Regions from separate parts of the Streptomyces sp. NPDC026206 genome, predicted to be linked through region 2. Evidence: riboswitches for the same ligand, from Rfam matches in the RefSeq annotation. Region 2 holds a riboswitch; each other region holds the start of a gene.
The links. A riboswitch is a leader RNA that binds a small molecule or an ion and turns the genes downstream of it on or off. The one in region 2 is predicted to bind cobalamin.

Region 1 (5,971 bases), on a different contig from region 2:
TGACTCCCGGCTTCATCTCCGCCTGCCCCGCTCACGGGTCCGTGAGGGCGGTGGCGGTGGTAGTGCGGGCCGCCCAGCGCTGCTCGACCTTGGCCAGGCGCCAGTACGCGAGCGCGATTGCCCAGACCACCACGAACAGCCCGACAATGACGAATCCGACGTTGTCGAGGTTCAGTCCGGCGATCCAGCCGGTCACCGCGTCGTCCAGGCCGAGCTTCTCGTGCAGGACCCCCACCAGCTCGATGGTGCCGATGAGGAAGGCAACGGCGATGGACAGGCCGGTGATGGTGAGGTTGTAGTAGACCTTGCGGACGGGGTTGGAGAACGCCCACTGGTAGGCGAAGTTCATGAACGTGCCGTCGAGCGTGTCGAACAGGCTCATGCCGGCGGCGAACAGCAGCGGCAGGCACAGGACCGCGTACCACGGCAGCCCGGCGGCGGCGCCGCTGCCGGCCATCACCATCAGCGTGACCTCGGTGGCCGTGTCGAAGCCGAGGCCGAAGAGGAAGCCCAGCGGGTACATCTGCCCGGGGCGGGTGACGGAGCGCGTGAAGCGGCCGAGGATGCGGTTCATGAAGCCGCGCGAGTCGAGGTGCTGCTCCAGCTCGGCCTCGTCGTAGCGGCCCTCACGCATTGCGCGGAAGATGCGCAGGATGCCGGCGAGGGCGATGAGGTTGAGGGCGGCGATGAGGTAGAGGAAGCCGCCGGAGACGGTCGTACCGACGAGGCCAAGGGTCTGGTGGGTGGTGGACTCCTCGTTCAGCAGCGTCCCGGCCAGCTGGGTGCCGCCGGCCACCAGCAGGGCCATCAGGACGACGACGCTGGAGTGACCGAGGGCGAACCAGAAGCCGACGGAGACCGGGCGCTTGCCGTCGGCCATCAGCTTGCGGGTGGTGTTGTCGATGGCGGCTATGTGATCGGCGTCGAAGGCGTGCCGCATGCCGAGGGTGTAGGCGGTGACACCGAGGCCCACACCGAAGACCTTGGAGTCCACGGTGTAGTGGTTCGGGACGACCAGCAGGAAGAGCACGCCGAAGGCGACGACGTGCAGGGCGGCTATGACGGCCAGCAGGCCGGCGGTGCGCAGGGTGTCCTGGCGGCGCCAGCGGAAGGCGGGCAGGGTGCCGCCGGGGGATTCGGTGGACTTGGAAAGCACAGTCATCGGGGTTGAACGCTCCAGCACCTCGTGGATCATTTCGAGATGCCGTGGCCGGTCTCCTGGCTTACGGGTCCATTCGCGCCCGCCCCTGCCTTCCCGGCAGCCGGCTGCGGCCAGTGGCTCCGCGCGCCCGGGGCGCGCGGAACGGGACGGTCACTCCCCGATCACAGTGGCGAGGGCCGCTCCGGAATGGGACCACGAGGATCCGTCACCGGTCTTCCCGAACACCACGGCCCGGCCACTTTAACTCCTGGCCCCCGAAACACCGCTCCCCGTCGGCTGCCTCCTGCCACCACCGCTCGACCGCGCCCTGGTCCATGGCCGCCCAGTCGGGGGTGGCCTGGACCTGCGCCCGGCCCAGTCGCCGGGCGAGATCGACGACGGCCCGGCCGCCGGCCGAGCGCTCGGCGTCGTACGCCCCTACCGCCTCCTCCCACGTCCCGGCCGAGCGCAGACACCGCTCCAGGACCGTGGCGTCCTGCAGGGCCTTGACGGCGCCGCTGCCCACATGAGGGCGGGCCACGGCGGCCGCATCACCGGTGAGGACGAGCCGGCCCTCGCCGTAGTGCGGCACGGCGAGGTCGTACAGGGGCTGGACGAAGGCCTCGGCCCTGGGGGTGAGCCGCACGAATTCCTGCCAGTACGGCGGGAAGTGCCGCTCGACGAGGGCGGCATGATGCGCGATCAGCTCGTCGGTCACACTGCCGGGCGGCAGGCTCGTCGGATCCTTCAGCGCCGCGGCGGCCGACGGCGGCGGGGCGGTGTAGAAGACCCAGTTGGCGGAGGTGCCGACGCCGTGGGGGCCGGGGATACGGTAGGCGATCATGTGGCCGCCGGGGAAGGTGACGGTCGCCGCCTCGTCCTCGGCCCAGGCGGTGCGCGGGCCGGGCAGCGCCTCGGCGGGCACGGTGCCGCGCCAGGCCAGATAGCCGGCGTAGACGGGCGCAGTGGCGGCGCGCGTGGCCGCCCGTACGACCGATCGGTAGCCGTCCGCGCCGACGACGAGGTCGAAACGCTCCTCGCGCCCGTCGGCGAGGCGCAGCCCCACCCCGTGCGGCCCGGGGACGACCTGCTCGACGGCCGCGCCCTGCCGGTAGTCGACGGATGCCGGGACGCGGGTACGTAACTCCCGCCACAGCGAGCCCCAGTTGTACGAGCGGAACGGAAACGGCAGCTGGGCCAGCCGCCGTCCGGCGCGGTCACCGCCGTCCCGGGTGAGCCAGGTGCGCCTGGTCAGCCGCACCCAGGGCATGGTGGCGTCGATGTAGCCGGCCGCCTCCAGCTCGGCGTAGCGCTCATCGCGGACGGCGAGGCCCACGCCCCGGTCCTGGAGCCCGCCGGGGGCCCGCTCGTAGATCACGACCTCATCGGCGCCCGCGCGGGCCGCGGCGAGCGCGGCGGCGCATCCCGCGATGCTGCCGCCCACTACGGCCACTCTTCCACCGTGCATTGTCTGCTCCCTCGTCCTCTTCGTTCTTCGCTGTTCGTTCTTGCTCTTCGTTCTTGCTCTTCGTGCACAGATCTTGACTGCCCGTCGGGCGTGGCGCCAGAGTCGCCGACACCCCGCAGGTAATGGACGCGTCAGGCAGGCCGGTGTACGAGTGCAGTGGACGAACGAGAAGGGGCTGACGCCATGACAGATTCGGCAGGCACGCAGCACGTGTCCGAGGAGCCGGTGGTGCCCGGCCAGCGGGGCGCGTTCGTGCGCCGCATCGGGCTGTTCCAGGCCACCGCCATCAACATGAGCCAGATGTGCGGCATCGGGCCCTTCGTGACCATCCCCCTGATGGTGGCCTCCTTCGGCGGTCCGCAGGCGGTCATCGGCTTCGTGGCCGGCGCGCTCCTGGCCCTGGCGGACGGGCTGATCTGGGCGGAGCTGGGGGCCGCGATGCCGAGGGCGGGCGGCAGCTATGTGTACCTGCGGCAGGCGTACCAGTACCGGACGGGCAAGCTGGTGCCGTTCCTGTTCGTCTGGACGGCGATGCTCTTCATCCCGATCGGCATGTCCACGGGAATCATCGGCTTCGTGCAGTACCTGGGCTACCTCTGGCCGGGCATGGGGCAGACGCAGGGCGATCTGACGGGGCTGGCCGTCATCGCCCTCATCATCCTGCTGCTGTGGCGGCGGGTCGACCACATCGCACGGATCACGGCTGTGCTGTGGTGCGTCATGCTGGCCTCGGTCACGCTCGTCATCGTCGCCGCCTTCACCCACTTCAGCCCGGACCGGGCCTTCACCTACCCCGACCACGCCTTCGAGGTGACCACCCATCACTTCTGGATCGGCTTCGCCGCGGGCCTGACGATCGGCATCTACGACTACCTGGGCTACAACACCGTCGCCTACCTCGGCGCGGAGATCAAGGATCCCGGGCGCACGCTGCCGCGCGCGATCGTCTACTCCATCCTCGGCATCATGGGCATCTATCTGCTGCTGCAGATCGGCACCCTGGGCGTGATCGACTGGAGGCAGATGCTCGACCCCGGATCGGCGGCCCACTCCTCCGTCGCCTCCGCCGTGCTGGAGGAGGCCTGGGGCAAGGGCGCCGCGAACACCGTCACGGTGCTGATCCTCGTCACGGCCGTCGCCTCGGTCTTCACCGGGCTGCTGGGCGGCTCCCGGGCGCCGTACGACGCCGCCCGCGAGAAGGTCTTCTTCCGCCCGTACGCCAAGCTGCACCCACGCCACGGCTTCCCGGTACTGGGGCTGGCCACGATGGGGGTGCTCACCGCCGTCGGCTTCCTGATCGGCCGTCATACCGACCTGGCCACGCTCATCCAGCTGCTGACCGCCGTGATGGTGATCGTGCAGGCGCTGGCGCAGGTACTGGCACTGTCCGTGCTGCGCCGGCGCCAGCCGGGGCTGCGGCGGCCGTACCGCGTGTGGCTGCATCCGCTGCCGAGCGTGGTGGCCCTGACGGGCTGGCTCGTCATCTACGGCTACTCGGACAAGAGCTCGCCCGGACGGCACCCGATCGAGTGGTCGCTGGTCTGGGTGGCGGCGGGCTGTGTGGCCTTCGTGCTCTGGGCGGCGTACGAGAAGGTCTGGCCCTTCGGGCCGCGGGAGATCAGCGAGGAGTTCCTCCACACCCCCGATCCCGGCACCGGCCTCGATGCCCCCGACGAGCCGGGAACGGGGCCCGACGCCGACCCGGACACCAGGAAGCCGACACCGGCCTGACGGCCCGTCCGGAAACCCGGCCGCCCGGACCGGGCTCCGGTGGCCCGGCCGAACGGTGATAAAACGGCACTCATGCCCGTGACCACTGTCCCTCCCCCGCCCGTTCCCACCGGCCAGCCGCGCAAGCTGCTCTGGCACCGCCTGATATTCGGGCTCTGGTACCGGCCCGTCGAAGTGCTCGACGAGGCACGGGACCGGAGCGTCTGGGGGGCGGCCGCGTTCGTCTCCCTGCTGTGCGGGGCGCTGGGGACGCTGGCCAAGGACTCCTTCTGGGGGCAGTGGGGGGTCAGTCCCGTGCTGGCGCTGGAGGCGATGGCCATCGGCTCCGCGGTGATGATGCTCGCCAGTGTGCTGCTGGGCACCGCCACCCACGCCATCGCTCGCCGCCTGGGGGGCAACGGCAGGTTCGGGCCCACCGCGAGCCTGTTCGTCGTCATCTTCTGGGCGAGCGACCTGCCCCGGCTGGCCCTGGACACCTGGCTGCCGGCCGGCTCGGCGCCGGTGCGCGCCGCCGCCTCGGTGACGGCCGCGTTCGGCTGCGCCCTGGCCACCTTGCTGATCCGCGGACAGCACCACCTGCCGACCCACAAGGCCGCGGCGTCCGTGAGCGTCCAGATGCTGGCGGCGGTGGTCCTGCTGAAGTTCCCGCCCGGCAGCGGCTGAGCGCACGGACGGCGGCTGGACGGCAGCGGACGACAAAGGCCCGCCCGGTGCGACGGGGGATGCACACCGGGCGGGCTCGAGGACAGTTCTACCGCATCAAGGATGGGTTATGCATCAAAAACCTGTTCGGCTTGTCGATTACCAGCGCACAGGGAGCGAAATCAGGCCACGTGCCCTGATAGTGGGACGCCAGGCCAGGGAGTCTCTCGGAGCGTCGAGTTCCAGATTTCCGAAGCGCTCCAGCAGCGCGGCGAGCGCCGTCTCCAGCTCCATCCGGGCCAGCGGCGCGCCCAGGCAGTAGTGGATTCCATGCCCGAGCGCGAGGTGCCCCGACCGCTCCCGGTGCAGGTCAAGGCGGTCCGGGTGCGGGAAATGGCGCGGATCGCGGTTGGCGGAGGCCACGGACAACAGCACTGTCTCGCCGGCCGGAACCGTCACTCCACCGATCTCCACGTCCTCCAGCGGGAAGCGGCGGATCGCCAGCGGAGCCGGCCCGTCCCACCGGCTGAGCTCCTCCACGGCCGTTCCGAGTCCGTCCGGATTCTTTCGCAGCTCGCGCAGCAGCCCGGGCCGGTCCAGCAGGGCGAGGACGGAGTTGGCGATGAGGTGGACCGTGTTCTCGTAGCCGGCGAAGAGGATGAGGAAGGCCAGCGAGGTCAGCTCGTCCCGGGACAGGGTGTCCCCGCCGTCCTCCGCCGCGATCAGATCGGAGAGCAGATCGTCGCCGGGATCGGCCCGCTTGCTCTCGATGAGCCCGCCGAGGAAGCCCATCATGCTGCCGACGGCTTCCTTCATCAGGTGCGGCCGCTCGCGGTCCGGGGTGATCAGGGCGTCGGTCCACACCCGGAAGTCGCGCCGGTCGCCCTGCGGGATGCCGAGCAGATCACAGATGACGATGATCGGCAGCGGACCCGCGTACGCCGCGAGCAGGTCCGCACGCCCGTCCGGCTCGACGGCGTCCAGGAGTT
Region 2 (5,971 bases):
GGTCGCCGGCGGCGTGGTCGCCCCGCACTCCGACCCGCCGATGTGGGTCATCGTCTCCGCGGGCCTGGCCATCGCGCTCGGTACGTACCTGGGCGGCTGGCGCATCATCCAGACGCTCGGCAAGGGCCTCACCGACATCAAGCCGGCGCAGGGCTTCGCCGCCCAGACCGGCGCCGCGACGGTGATCCTCGCCTCCTCGCACATCGGCTTCGCGCTCTCCACCACCCAGGTCTGCTCCGGCTCGATCATGGGCGCCGGCCTCGGCCGCAAGGGCGGCGTGGTGCGCTGGTCGACCGCCGGCCGCATGGTCCTCGCCTGGGGCCTGACCCTGCCCGCCGCGGGCCTGGTCGCCGGTGGCGCGGCCCTCCTCGCCGACCAGGGCGACTGGGGCGTGGCCGCGGTCGCCGTCCTCGGCCTGGCCGTGTCCGGCGCGATCTGGGCGGCCTCGCGCCGCAAGCCGGTCACGCACGACAACGTCAACGACCTCAACCAGCCGCAGGGCCTGCCCGCCGAGCCCGCCGGTGTCATCACCGCCGCCCTCCAGGCCGTCGCCCCGCCGCCGGCCGGCCCCCTCTCCGCCGCCCCCGCCCCCGCCGAGCGGGCAGCCGCTCCGGCGGCCGCCGCGGCGACGAGCTAAGGAACCAAGGAATCCCGTCATGCAGATCAACTGGGAAGCCCTCGGCCAGGTCTTCGGCGTCAGCCTCGTGGTGACCGTCGCCCTCGTGGGCGTCTTCACCCTCGGCATCGTCGGCACGTCGTCCCGCAAGCCCCAGGTGCAGCCGGACGGACCCGCCGACGGGGCAGTCACGGCCGGCGGCCCGGGCACGCTCACGCGCGCCGGCGCCTACGCCTGTTTCGCGCTGTGCGCGGCGGCCGTCGGGTACGGCATCCACCTCATCGTCTCCTGAGCCCCTCGAACGCCGCGAATACCTCCCCCACGGCCCGGGAAGGCCGCAGGTCAACCGTGAGTTGACTGCCCTTCCCGGGCCGTGGTGGACTTCCGGAGCCAAACGGCGACAGCAGAGGAAGCCGGTGCGAATCCGGCGCGGTCCCGCCACTGTCACCGGGGAGTGTCCCCCACCGAGGGCCACGGTCCGCCAGCGCGGGCCGGAAGGCCGGGGCGACGCCGATCCGGGAGCCAGGAGACTCTGGTCGCCGGTCACGTCGAGCCAGGGCGCGGACCCTGAGTGAGGACACATCACCATGCCTGGCTGCCGCCGACCACTGCCCCCTGTGCACCGTCCCCGCCAAGGCCTCACGGCGGCCTGACCGGTGCGCGCGATGCGCAGGCATCACCTGCGTGAGGATCACATCGGTTTCGTCTGCGGTGCCGCGCTCGGCTTCGCCTGCGACCTCGTGCTGGGCGACCCGCGCCGCGGTCACCCCGTCGCCGCGTTCGGGCGCGCCGCACACGCCGTCGAACAGCGCCTGTGGCGCGACCACCGCGGCTACGGCACCCTGCACGCCCTGTTGTGCGCGGGCGGCGCAGCGGCCGGCGCCGCGCTGCTGGCCCGTACCGCGCGCCGCTCCCCCGCCGCCGGCACCGCGCTGACCGCCGCCGCGACGTGGGCGGTGCTGGGCGGTACGTCCCTGGGCCGTGAGGCGCGGGCCGTCGGCGGTGCCCTCGCGGCCGGCGACCTGGAGGTCGCCCGGGAGCGGCTGCCGCACCTGTGCGGGCGCGACCCGCAGGCCCTGGACGGGCAGCAGATCGCACGGGCGGTCGTCGAGTCCGTCGCCGAGAACACCTCCGACGCCGTCGTGGGCGCCCTCGTCTGGGGGGCCCTGGCGGGGGTGCCCGGCCTGGTGGGCTTCCGCGCGGTCAACACCCTGGACGCCATGGTCGGTCACAAGTCGCCCCGCCACCGGCGGTTCGGCTGGGCCTCCGCCCGGCTCGACGACGTCGCAGGCTGGCCCGGCGCCCGGCTCACCGCCGCCCTCACCGTGCTCGCCGGACCGGACCCGCGCGGCGCCTGGCGCGTGGCCCGGCGCGACGCCTCCCGCCACCCCAGCCCCAACGCCGGACCGGTCGAGGCCGCGTTCGCCGGCGCGCTGGGGGTGCGCCTGGGCGGCACCCTCGCCTACGCCGGCCGCGTCGAACACCGCCCCGTACTCGGCGCGGAGAACCGGCCCGTGGAGGTGGCGGACATCGAACGCGCGGTGCGGCTCTCGCGCCGGGTCTCGGCGCTGGCCCTGGGGGCCGCCGTCGTGGGCAGGCTCTCTCTCGCAAGCGTCGCAAGGAGGAGGAATCGGTGACAGCCGACAGGAGTGGGCCCACGCGCCCGCTGGGCGGGGGCCTGCTGGTGGCCGGGACCACCTCGGACGCAGGCAAGAGCGTCGTGACCGCCGGCATCTGCCGCTGGCTGGTCCGCAAGGGCGTCAAGGTCGCGCCGTTCAAGGCGCAGAACATGTCGCTCAACTCCTACGTCACGCGCGAGGGCGCGGAGATAGGGCGCGCGCAGGCCATGCAGGCGGCCGCGGCGCGCGTCGAGCCGAGCGCGCTCATGAACCCCGTGCTGCTCAAGCCCGGCGGGGACCGCAGCAGCCAGGTCGTCCTCATGGGCAGGCCGGTGGGCGAGCTCAGTGCCCGCGGCTACCACGCGGGCCGGCAGGAGCAGTTGTTCGGCACGGTCACCCAGTGCCTGGAGGAACTGCGGCGTACGCACGACGCGGTGATCTGCGAGGGCGCGGGCAGCCCGGCGGAGATCAACCTGCGCCGCAGCGACATCGTCAACATGGGCATCGCCCGGGCGGGCCGGCTGCCGGTGGTCGTGGTCGGCGACATCGACCGGGGCGGGGTCTTCGCGTCCTTCTTCGGCACGACGGCGCTGCTCTCCCGCGAGGACCAGGAGCTGATAGCGGGCTACATGGTCAACAAGTTCCGGGGCGACGTCACGCTGCTGGAACCGGGCCTGGCCATGCTCCGCGATCTCACCGGCCGGCCGACCGTGGGCGTCCTGCCGTTCACGCACGGCCTGGGCATCGACGAGGAGGACGGCCTGCGGGTCTCGCTGCGCGGTGCGGTCCGCGAGTCGGTGGTGGCCCCGCCGCACGGCGCCGACGTCCTGCGGGTGGCCGTGTGCGCGGTGCCGCTGATGTCCAACTTCACCGATGTGGACGCCCTCGCCGCCGAACCGGGTGTGGTCGTCCGCTTCGTGGACCGCCCCGAGGAGCTCGCCGACGCCGACCTGGTCGTCGTGCCGGGCACCCGCGGCACGGTACGGGCGCTGGCCTGGCTGCGCGAGCGCGGCCTCGCGGACGCGCTGCTGCGACGGGCCGCGCAGGGCCGTCCCGTGCTCGGCATCTGTGGCGGCTTCCAGGTGCTGGGCGAGCGGATCGACGACGATGTGGAGTCCAGGGCCGGGTCCGTGGAGGGCCTGGGGCTGCTGCCGGTGCGGGTGCGGTTCGCGGTCGACAAGACCCTGGCGCGGCCCGTGGGCGAGGCCCTGGGCGAGCGGGTGGAGGGGTACGAGATCCACCACGGCGTCGCCGACGTGCTGGGCGGGGACGAGCCGTTCCTGGACGGCTGCAGGGTGGGCGCCGTGTGGGGCACGCACTGGCACGGCTCGCTGGAGAGCGACGGCTTCCGGCGGGCGTTCCTGCGTAAGGTCGCCCACGCGGCGGGACGGGCGTTCGTACCGGCGCCCGACACGAGCTTCGGCGCGCTGCGGGAGGAACAGCTGGACCGGCTGGGGGACTTGATCGAGGAACACGCGGACACCGGTGCGCTGCTGCGGCTCATCGAGGGCGGGGTGCCGGTCGGTCACCCGTTCATACCGCCGGGGGCACCACCTCCGCCTGCGCGGAGCCCCCAGGGCCCGGACAGTCCTCGTCCTGGCAGTGCCCGGCTCACCCCCGCTCCCGCGGGGCGGAGCGACAGCCCGGCAGGCCCAGCGGCCGCCGCTGCGCCCAGTCGGATCGATTCCCTCGAAGGGGGTAACACCTGATGGCTCCGGCCACCTACCCGTTCACCGCGATCGTCGGCATGGACGACATGCGACTGGGCCTCGTCCTCAACGCCGTCTCCCCATCGATCGGCGGCGTGCTCGTCCGTGGGGAGAAGGGGGCCGCGAAGTCCACGGCGGTACGAGGCGTCGCCGCCCTGATGCCGGCCATCGATGTGGTGAGCGGTTGCCGGTTCTCCTGCGCCCCGGCAGCCCCCGACCCGGAGTGCCCGGACGGTCCCCACGAGTCCGCCGCTGCGCACACCCGCCGCGCGCAGGTGGTCGAACTGCCTGTCGGCGCGTCCGAGGACCGGCTCGTCGGTGCTCTCGACATCGAGCGGGCGCTGTCCGAGGGCGTGAAGGCCTTCGAGCCCGGCCTGCTGGCCGCCGCGCACCGGGGTGTGCTGTACGTCGACGAGGTCAACCTGTTGCACGACCACCTGGTCGACCTGCTGCTCGACGCGGCAGCCATGGGCGCCTCCTACGTCGAACGTGAAGGCGTCTCCGTCCGCCACGCGAGCCGCTTCCTCCTCGTCGGCACCATGAACCCCGAAGAGGGCGAGCTGCGCCCGCAGTTGCTGGACCGCTTCGGCCTGACCGTGGAGGTCGCGGCCTCGCGGGAGACGGAGGAGCGGGTGGAGGTCGTGCGCCGCCGGCTCGCCTACGACGAGGATCCCGCGGCCTTCACCGCCAAGTGGGCCGCCGAGGAGGAGGCGCTGCGCGAACGCATCGCCGCCGCCCGCGCGCTGTTGCCGGAGGTACGGCTCGGGGACGGCGCGCTGCGCCGGATCGCGGCGGTGTGCGCCGGGTTCGAGGTGGACGGCATGCGCGCCGACATCGTGACCGCACGGGCGGCGACCGCGCTGGCCGCGTGGGCGGGTCGTACGGACGTGAGCACCGAGGACGTACGGCAGGCGGCGCTGCTGTCGCTGCCGCACCGCCGGCGGCGGGCGCCCTTCGACGCGCCGGGGCTCGACGAGGACAAGCTCGACGAGATCCTGCGGCAGTTCGAGGAGGACGAGCCCGAACCGGACCCCGAGCCGGACCCCGGGCCCGAGGACCCGGACGGCGAGGGCGACGGCCCCGGGAGCGGTCCCGGCGGCGGCGGGCAGCCGCCGCAGGACGGGCCGGGGCCCGACGGCACGTCCGACGTGCCGCAGCAGCGGCAGGACTCCGGTTCCCCCGCCCCGCAGGAGAACGCGGGCGCGCCCGCGAGCACGCCCGGCGACAGCCCGGCGGAGATGCCCGCCGTCGCCGCGGCGGAGCCGTTCCGCACCCGCAGGTTCGACGTGCCCGGCCTGGGTGAGGGCGCCGACGGGCGCCGCTCGCGCGCGCTCACCGCGCACGGGCGCACGACGGGGGCGCGCCGTCCCCGGGGCGGCACCCTGTCCAAGCTGCACCTCGCCGCGACCGTGCAGGCCGCCGCCCCGCACCAGCGGGCGCGGGGCCGTTCGGGGCCCGGGCTCGTCGTGCGCCGCGACGACCTGCGGGAGGCGGTGCGCGAGGGCCGGGAGGGCAACCTGGTGCTGTTCGTGGTGGACGCCTCCGGCTCCATGGCGGCACGCAAGCGGATGAGCGCGGTCAAGGGTGCGGTGATGTCGCTGCTGCTGGACGCCTACCAGCGGCGCGACAAGATCGGCATGGTCACCTTCCGTGGCTCGGGGGCGGAGGTGGCGCTGCCGCCGACGTCGTCGGTGGAGGCGGGCGCGGCGCGGCTGGAGAAGCTGCCGACCGGCGGCCGTACCCCGCTGGCCGCGGGACTGCTGCAGGCGCACGACGTGCTGCGGGTGGAGCGGATGCGGGACCCGTCCCGCCGCCCGCTGCTGGTCGTGGTCACCGACGGGCGGGCCACCGGCGGGCCCGAGCCGCTGGCCCGCGCCTCGCGCGCGGCCCGGCTGCTGGCCGGCGAGGGCACGGCCTCGGTCGTCGTGGACTGCGAGGCGGGGCCGGTGCGGCTCGGTCTGGCGGGCGAGCTGGGCCGCGCGCTGGGCGGCCCGGTCGTGACGCTTGAGGAGTTGCGCGCCGACAGC
Region 3 (5,971 bases), on a different contig from region 2:
GGCTCCGCCCCTTGTCCTCAAGCGCCGGACGGGCTGGAAATCCAGCCCGTCCGGCGCTTGAGGACAAGGGGGATGGGCAACGCGCGCGCGGCACGCGCCCATCGTAGGGACTACGGCCGGTTCTTCCGCTGCAGCTCGTCGCGCAGGGCCTCCTCGCGGGCCGCGTCCTCCGGCGGGAGGATGTCGGCGGGGAAGTCGGACGGCTCGAAGATCTGCCGCACCTCGACCTCCCCGTCCTGGAAGGGAACGCGCCGGGCCCACTCCAGGGCCTCGTCCCGGTCCTTGACCTGGATGATCCAGAAGCCCGCGATGAGCTCCTTCGTCCCGGCGAAGGGCCCGTCGGTCACAGTGCGCCTGCCGCCCGAGTACGAGATCCGGGCGCCCTTGGACGAGGGCTGCAGGCCGTCGCCCGCGAGCATCGCACCGGCCTTGACCAGCTGTTCGTTGTACTGCCCCATCTCGGCGATCATCTCTTTGGTCGGCAGTGCGCCGGCCTCGGAGTCCTCCGTCGCCTTGACGATCATCATGAAGCGCGGCATAACGACATCTCCCGTTCGATCGGTAGGTGGGCTGTTTCCCAGCCTTCACCTGTACGTCGAACGGGAGCCGTCGGAACCGACGTGTCGCGCGATGTTTTTCAGCGTGTTTTTTTAGAACTCGTCGTCGAAGGAGACCGAGCCCTCGACCGCCGTCTGGTACGCGGACGCGCGGCGCTCGAAGAAGTTGGTCAGCTCCTGGACGTTCTGCAGCTCCATGAAGGAGAAAGGGTTCTCCGAGCCGTAGACCGGGGCGAAGCCCAGGCGCTGCAGACGCTGGTCGGCCACGCACTGCAGGTACTCGCGCATGGACTCGGTGTTCATGCCCGGCAGGCCCTCGCCGCACAGGTCACGGCCGAACTGCAGCTCCGCCTCGACGGCCTCCTTCAGCATGTCGGTGACCTGCTGCTGGAGCTCGTCGTCGAAGAGCTCGGGCTCCTCCTGGCGGACGGTGTCCACGACCTCGAACGCGAAGTTCATGTGCATGGTCTCGTCGCGGAAGACCCAGTTGGTGCCGGTCGCCAGGCCGTGCAGCAGGCCGCGGCTGCGGAACCAGTACACGTAGGCGAAGGCCCCGTAGAAGAACAGGCCCTCGATGCAGGCGGCGAAGCAGATCAGGTTGAGCAGGAAGCGACGGCGGTCGGCCTTCGTCTCCAGCCGGTCCAGCTTCTCGACCTCGTTGATCCACTTGAAGCAGAACTGGGCCTTCTCGCGGATGGAGGGGATGTTCTCCACCGCGTCGAACGCCGCGGCGCGGTCGTCCGGGTCGGGCAGGTAGGTGTCCAGCAGCGTCAGATAGAACTGGACGTGCACGGCCTCCTCGAAGAGCTGCCGCGACAGGTACAGCCGCGCCTCGGGGGAGTTGATGTGCTTGTACAGCGTCAGGACCAGGTTGTTGGCCACGATCGAGTCGCCGGTCGCGAAGAACGCGACCAGGCGGCCGATCATGTGCTGCTCGCCCGGGGAGAGCTTGGCGAGGTCGGCGACGTCCGAGTGGAGGTCGACCTCCTCCACGGTCCAGGTGTTCTTGATCGCGTCGCGGTAGCGGTCGTAGAAGTCCGGGTACCGCATCGGACGCAGCGTCAGCTCGAAGCCCGGGTCCAGCAGGTTCTTCTGCGGGTTGGTGGTCATTACTGGCAGGCCTCGCAGGACTCGGGGTTCTCAAGGGAGCAGGCGATGGCGTCCGCGTCGGACGCGGCCTGCTGGACGGGGATGGCGGCCGCGGGGACGGTGGCGGCGGCACCTGCCGACCGGGCGATCCGGGTCGCCGGGCGGGAGCGCAGGTAGTACGTCGTCTTGATGCCCTGCTTCCAGGCGTACGCGTACATCGAGCTGAGCTTGCCGATGGTGGGCGAGGCCATGAAGAGGTTCAGCGACTGGCTCTGGTCCAGGTACGGCGTACGGGCCGCGGCCATGTCGATCAGGAAGCGCTGCGGGATCTCCCAGGCGGTGCGGTACAGGTCGCGCACCTCCTGCGGGATCCACTTCAGGTCCTGGATCGAGCCGTTGGCGTCGGTCATCGCGTCACGGGTGGTGCGGTCCCACACGCCGAGCTTCTTGAGGTCCTCCACCAGGTAGGTGTTGACCTGCAGGAACTCACCGCTGAGCGTCTCGCGCTTGAAGAGGTTGGAGACCTGCGGCTCGATGCACTCGTACACGCCCGCGATCGAGGCGATGGTCGCCGTCGGCGCGATCGCCAGCAGCAGCGAGTTGCGCATGCCGACCGAGGCGATGCGGGCGCGCAGCGCGTCCCAGCGGTCCGCCCAGCCCGGCACGGCGTTGGGGTAGTGGTCCGGGTGCAGTACGCCGCGGGCGGTGCGGGTCGCGGACCAGGCCGGGTGCGGGCCGTGCCGCTCGGCGAGGTCGGCCGAGGCCTCGTACGCCGCGAGCATGATCCGCTCGGAGATGCGGGTGGAGAGCTCCTTCGCCTCGGGGGAGTCGAAGGGCAGGCGCAGGCGGAAGAAGACGTCCTGCAGACCCATCAGGCCCAGACCCACCGGGCGCCAGCGGTTGTTGGAGTTGCCGGCCTGCTCGGTCGGGTAGAAGTTGATGTCCACGACACGGTCGAGGAACGTGACGGCCGTACGGACCGTACGGTCGAGCTTCTCCCAGTCCATCCGGCCGTCGGCGCCCAGGTGCTGCGCCAGGTTGACGGAGCCCAGGTTGCAGACCGCGGTCTCGCCGTCGTCGGTGACCTCGAGGATCTCGGTGCAGAGGTTCGAGGAGTGGACGACCTTGCCCTTTTCGGCCGTCTGGTTGGCGGTGCGGTTGGCGGCGTCCTTGAACGTCATCCAGCCGTTGCCGGTCTGCGCGAGGGTACGCATCATGCGGGAGTACAGGACCCGCGCCGGGATCTGCTTGACGGCCTTGCCGTCGGCCTCGGCCTTGCGGTAGGCGGCGTCGAACTCGTCACCGTAGAGGTCGACCAGCTCGGGCGTGTCGGCCGGGGAGAACAGCGACCAGTCGGCGTCGGCCTCGACGCGGCGCATGAACTCGTCCGGGATCCAGTGCGCGGTGTTCAGGTTGTGGGTGCGGCGGGCCTCCTCACCGGTGTTGTCGCGGAGCTCCAGGAACTCCTCGATGTCCGCGTGCCAGGTCTCCAGGTAGACGCAGGCCGCGCCCTTGCGCCGGCCGCCCTGGTTGACGGCCGCGACGGAGGCGTCGAGGGTGCGCAGGAACGGCACGATGCCGTTGGAGTGACCGTTGGTGCCGCGGATGAGCGAGCCGCGCGAGCGGATGCGGGAGTACGACAGGCCGATGCCGCCCGCGTGCTTCGACAGGCGCGCCACCTGGTGGTAGCGGTCGTAGATCGAGTCCAGCTCGTCCAGCGGCGAGTCCAGCAGGTAGCAGGACGACATCTGCGGGTGGCGGGTGCCGGAGTTGAAGAGCGTGGGGGAGGACGGCAGGTAGGAGAGCGTGCTGGTGAGCCCGTAGAGCTCGGCGACGTCCTCCAGGGCCCGCACGGAGTGGTCCTCGGCCAGGCCGCAGGCCACGCGCAGCAGGAAGTGCTGCGGGGTCTCGATCACACTGCGGGTGATCGGGTGGCGCAGCAGGTAGCGGCTGTGCAGGGTGCGCAGGCCGAAGTAGCCGAAGCGGTCGTCGGCGCCGTCGGCGAGGGCGGCCGCCACGAGGGCGTCCAGGCGCTCGGAGTGGGTGGCCACGAAGGCGGCGGTCCCGTCCGCGATCAGGCCCTCGCGGTGGCCCACGGCGACCGAGGCGGAGAAGGAGGTCGCGCCCTGGCCGGCCGCCTCGTCGGCGATGGCCCGGGTGAGCAGCCGGGCCGCGAGCCTGGAGTACTCGGGCTCCTCGGCGATGAGGCCGGCGGCGGCCTCGGTGGCGAGGGAGCGCAGCTCGGCCTCGTCCGAACCGGGGTGCCGGCCGCGCAGCGCGGCGGCGGCGACCTTGCCCGGGTCGGTGGCGGGCAGATCGGCGGTGAGATCGGTCAGGGTGCGCAGCAGCGCGGTCCCGGGGCCGGTCGCTTCCGCGTTCGCTGAAACCGGATCTGCGGGCGCGATGGTCACGTGTGGCTCTCCCTCGCTCGGCTGGGGTGGGCCGGGCGGGTGCGCGCGACGGTCGCGTACGGGCATGCCACTTGCACCAGGGCACAGCTCGTAGGCGTCCGTCGGCCCAACCGCGGGGCCCGGACGAATTCAACGCCCATAGCCGAGCCCAGGGCAGGCTCGGTGGTGGACGCGCTGTCGGCAGGTCCTCGGACTTCGGGTGCGCTGTGTATATGCGCACACATACACCGTTGCGGGACAGTTCCGGATTTCCACCGGATTCCCCTGCGACGACAGCGAGCACGAGCATACATCTAGTGCCGGGCCTCGTACGCGCCCCCACATGTTGTGTCGTCCCGTCATGAAGCGGTTGCGGAATGTGCTAACGGGCGGGCCCTGCAGGGTAAGAGAGGAGGGCCGCCACGCCCCCTGGGCGGGGATGTGACGGCCCTCCGGGAGGGGGGACGGGTCAGTGCCCGCCGGGGGCTCCCACGGTGGCCGGGGGGAGGTCCGTACGGACGCCGGGGTCGCCGGCGTCGGCGGTGTAGTCCGACGGCCGGGTCCGGTCGACGCCGTCCGGCACCTTCAGTGCCCTGAGGACGAACGTCGCCACGATGACGACGATCACATTGAGGAGGAAGGCGGTGAGGCCGATGTACCCCTTCTCGCCGATGAGGGGAATGAGGTTGGTATTCCCGAAATGATCCTGGGTGGCGCTCGGCGTCTCGTATGCCCGCCACGTCCCGTACGTCATGCCGGCCGCCCACCCCGCGAGCAGCGCCCAGCGGTGGCACCAGCGGGTGAAGAGGCCGCCGACGAGCGCCGGGACGGTCTGCAGGATCCAGATGCCGCCCAGCAGCTGGAAGTTGATGGCGACCGTTTTGTCCATGGTCAGGACGAAGACGAGGGCGCCGACCTTGACGAGCAGGGAGGCGAGCTTGGAGACCTTCGCCTCGTGTTCGGGCGAGGCGTCCGGCTTGATGAAGTCCTTGTAGATGTTGCGGGTGAACAGATTCGCGGCGGCGATCGACATGATCGCGGCCGGAACGAGCGCGCCGATGCCGATCGCCGCGAAGGCCACCCCCGTGAACCAGTCGGGGAACATGTCCTCGAAGAGCTGCGGAATCGCCAGCTGACCGTTCTTGACCTTCACCCCGGCGGCGACGGCCATGAAGCCGAGCATGGCCAGCAGGCCCAGCATCAGGGAGTAGAGGGGAAGAATGGTGGTGTTGCGGCGGATGACATTACGGCTCCTGCTGGAGAGGACCGCGGTCACCGAGTGCGGATACAGGAACAGCGCCATCGCCGATCCGAGTGCGAGTGTGGCGTAGGACCACTGCGCCTGTGCGCCGGGAACGAGTGAGCCGCGTGGTTTGCCGGTGGCCGGATTCTCGGCCGCGAACGCGTCACCCGCCTTCGCGAAGATGTGGTCGAAGCCGCCGAGCTTGATCGGGATGTAGACGATCGCCACGATGATCACGATGTAGATCAAGGTGTCCTTGACGAACGCGATCAACGCGGGCGCGCGCAGCCCCGAGGAATAGGTGTAGGCCGCGAGCACGCCGAAGGCGATGAGCAGGGGCAGGTCCTTCACGAACCAGTTGGTGTTCTCGCCGCCGCCGACGCCCATCACATCCAGAACGGCCTGGATGCCGACCAGTTGCAGCGCGATGTACGGCATGGTGGCGAGAATTCCCGTCAGCGCCAGGGCGAGCGAGAGGCCCTTGGAGCCGAACCGGCCCCGGACGAAGTCCGAGGAGGTCACATAGCCGTGCTTGTGCGAGACCGACCACAGCCGCGGCAGGAAGGTGAACACCAGCGGGTAGCACAGGATGGTGTACGGCACCGCGAAGAAGCCCGCCGCGCCGCCCGCGTAAATGGCGGCCGGAACGGCCACGAACGTATAGGCGGTATAGAGGTCGCCGCCCAGCAGGA

Region 1: another riboswitch for cobalamin. It lies ahead of AB0F13_RS16700 (HoxN/HupN/NixA family nickel/cobalt transporter); the one in region 2 lies ahead of AB0F13_RS18455 (cobalamin biosynthesis protein).
Region 3: another riboswitch for cobalamin. It lies ahead of AB0F13_RS02625 (ribonucleoside-diphosphate reductase subunit alpha); the one in region 2 lies ahead of AB0F13_RS18455 (cobalamin biosynthesis protein).

The regions. Positions count from the first base shown of each region.
Region 1 is NZ_JBEZYL010000010.1:94,408-100,378, reverse strand. Features, by position in the region: gene AB0F13_RS16700 (HoxN/HupN/NixA family nickel/cobalt transporter) at 32-1,162, opposite strand; cobalamin riboswitch at 1,191-1,406, opposite strand; gene AB0F13_RS16695 (FAD-dependent monooxygenase) at 1,368-2,609, opposite strand; gene AB0F13_RS16690 (APC family permease) at 2,793-4,340, shown strand; gene AB0F13_RS16685 (YIP1 family protein) at 4,413-5,003, shown strand; gene AB0F13_RS16680 (cytochrome P450) at 5,142-5,971, opposite strand, start outside.
Region 2 is NZ_JBEZYL010000012.1:57,857-63,827, forward strand. Features, by position in the region: gene AB0F13_RS18445 (inorganic phosphate transporter) at 1-637, shown strand, start outside; gene AB0F13_RS18450 (hypothetical protein) at 657-908, shown strand; cobalamin riboswitch at 1,022-1,149, shown strand; gene AB0F13_RS18455 (cobalamin biosynthesis protein) at 1,282-2,253, shown strand; gene AB0F13_RS18460 (cobyric acid synthase) at 2,283-3,944, shown strand; gene AB0F13_RS18465 (putative cobaltochelatase) at 3,944-5,971, shown strand, end outside.
Region 3 is NZ_JBEZYL010000001.1:556,377-562,347, forward strand. Features, by position in the region: gene AB0F13_RS02615 (YciI family protein) at 111-539, opposite strand; gene AB0F13_RS02620 (ribonucleotide-diphosphate reductase subunit beta) at 651-1,667, opposite strand; gene AB0F13_RS02625 (ribonucleoside-diphosphate reductase subunit alpha) at 1,667-4,057, opposite strand; cobalamin riboswitch at 4,219-4,363, opposite strand; gene mctP (monocarboxylate uptake permease MctP) at 4,506-5,971, opposite strand, start outside.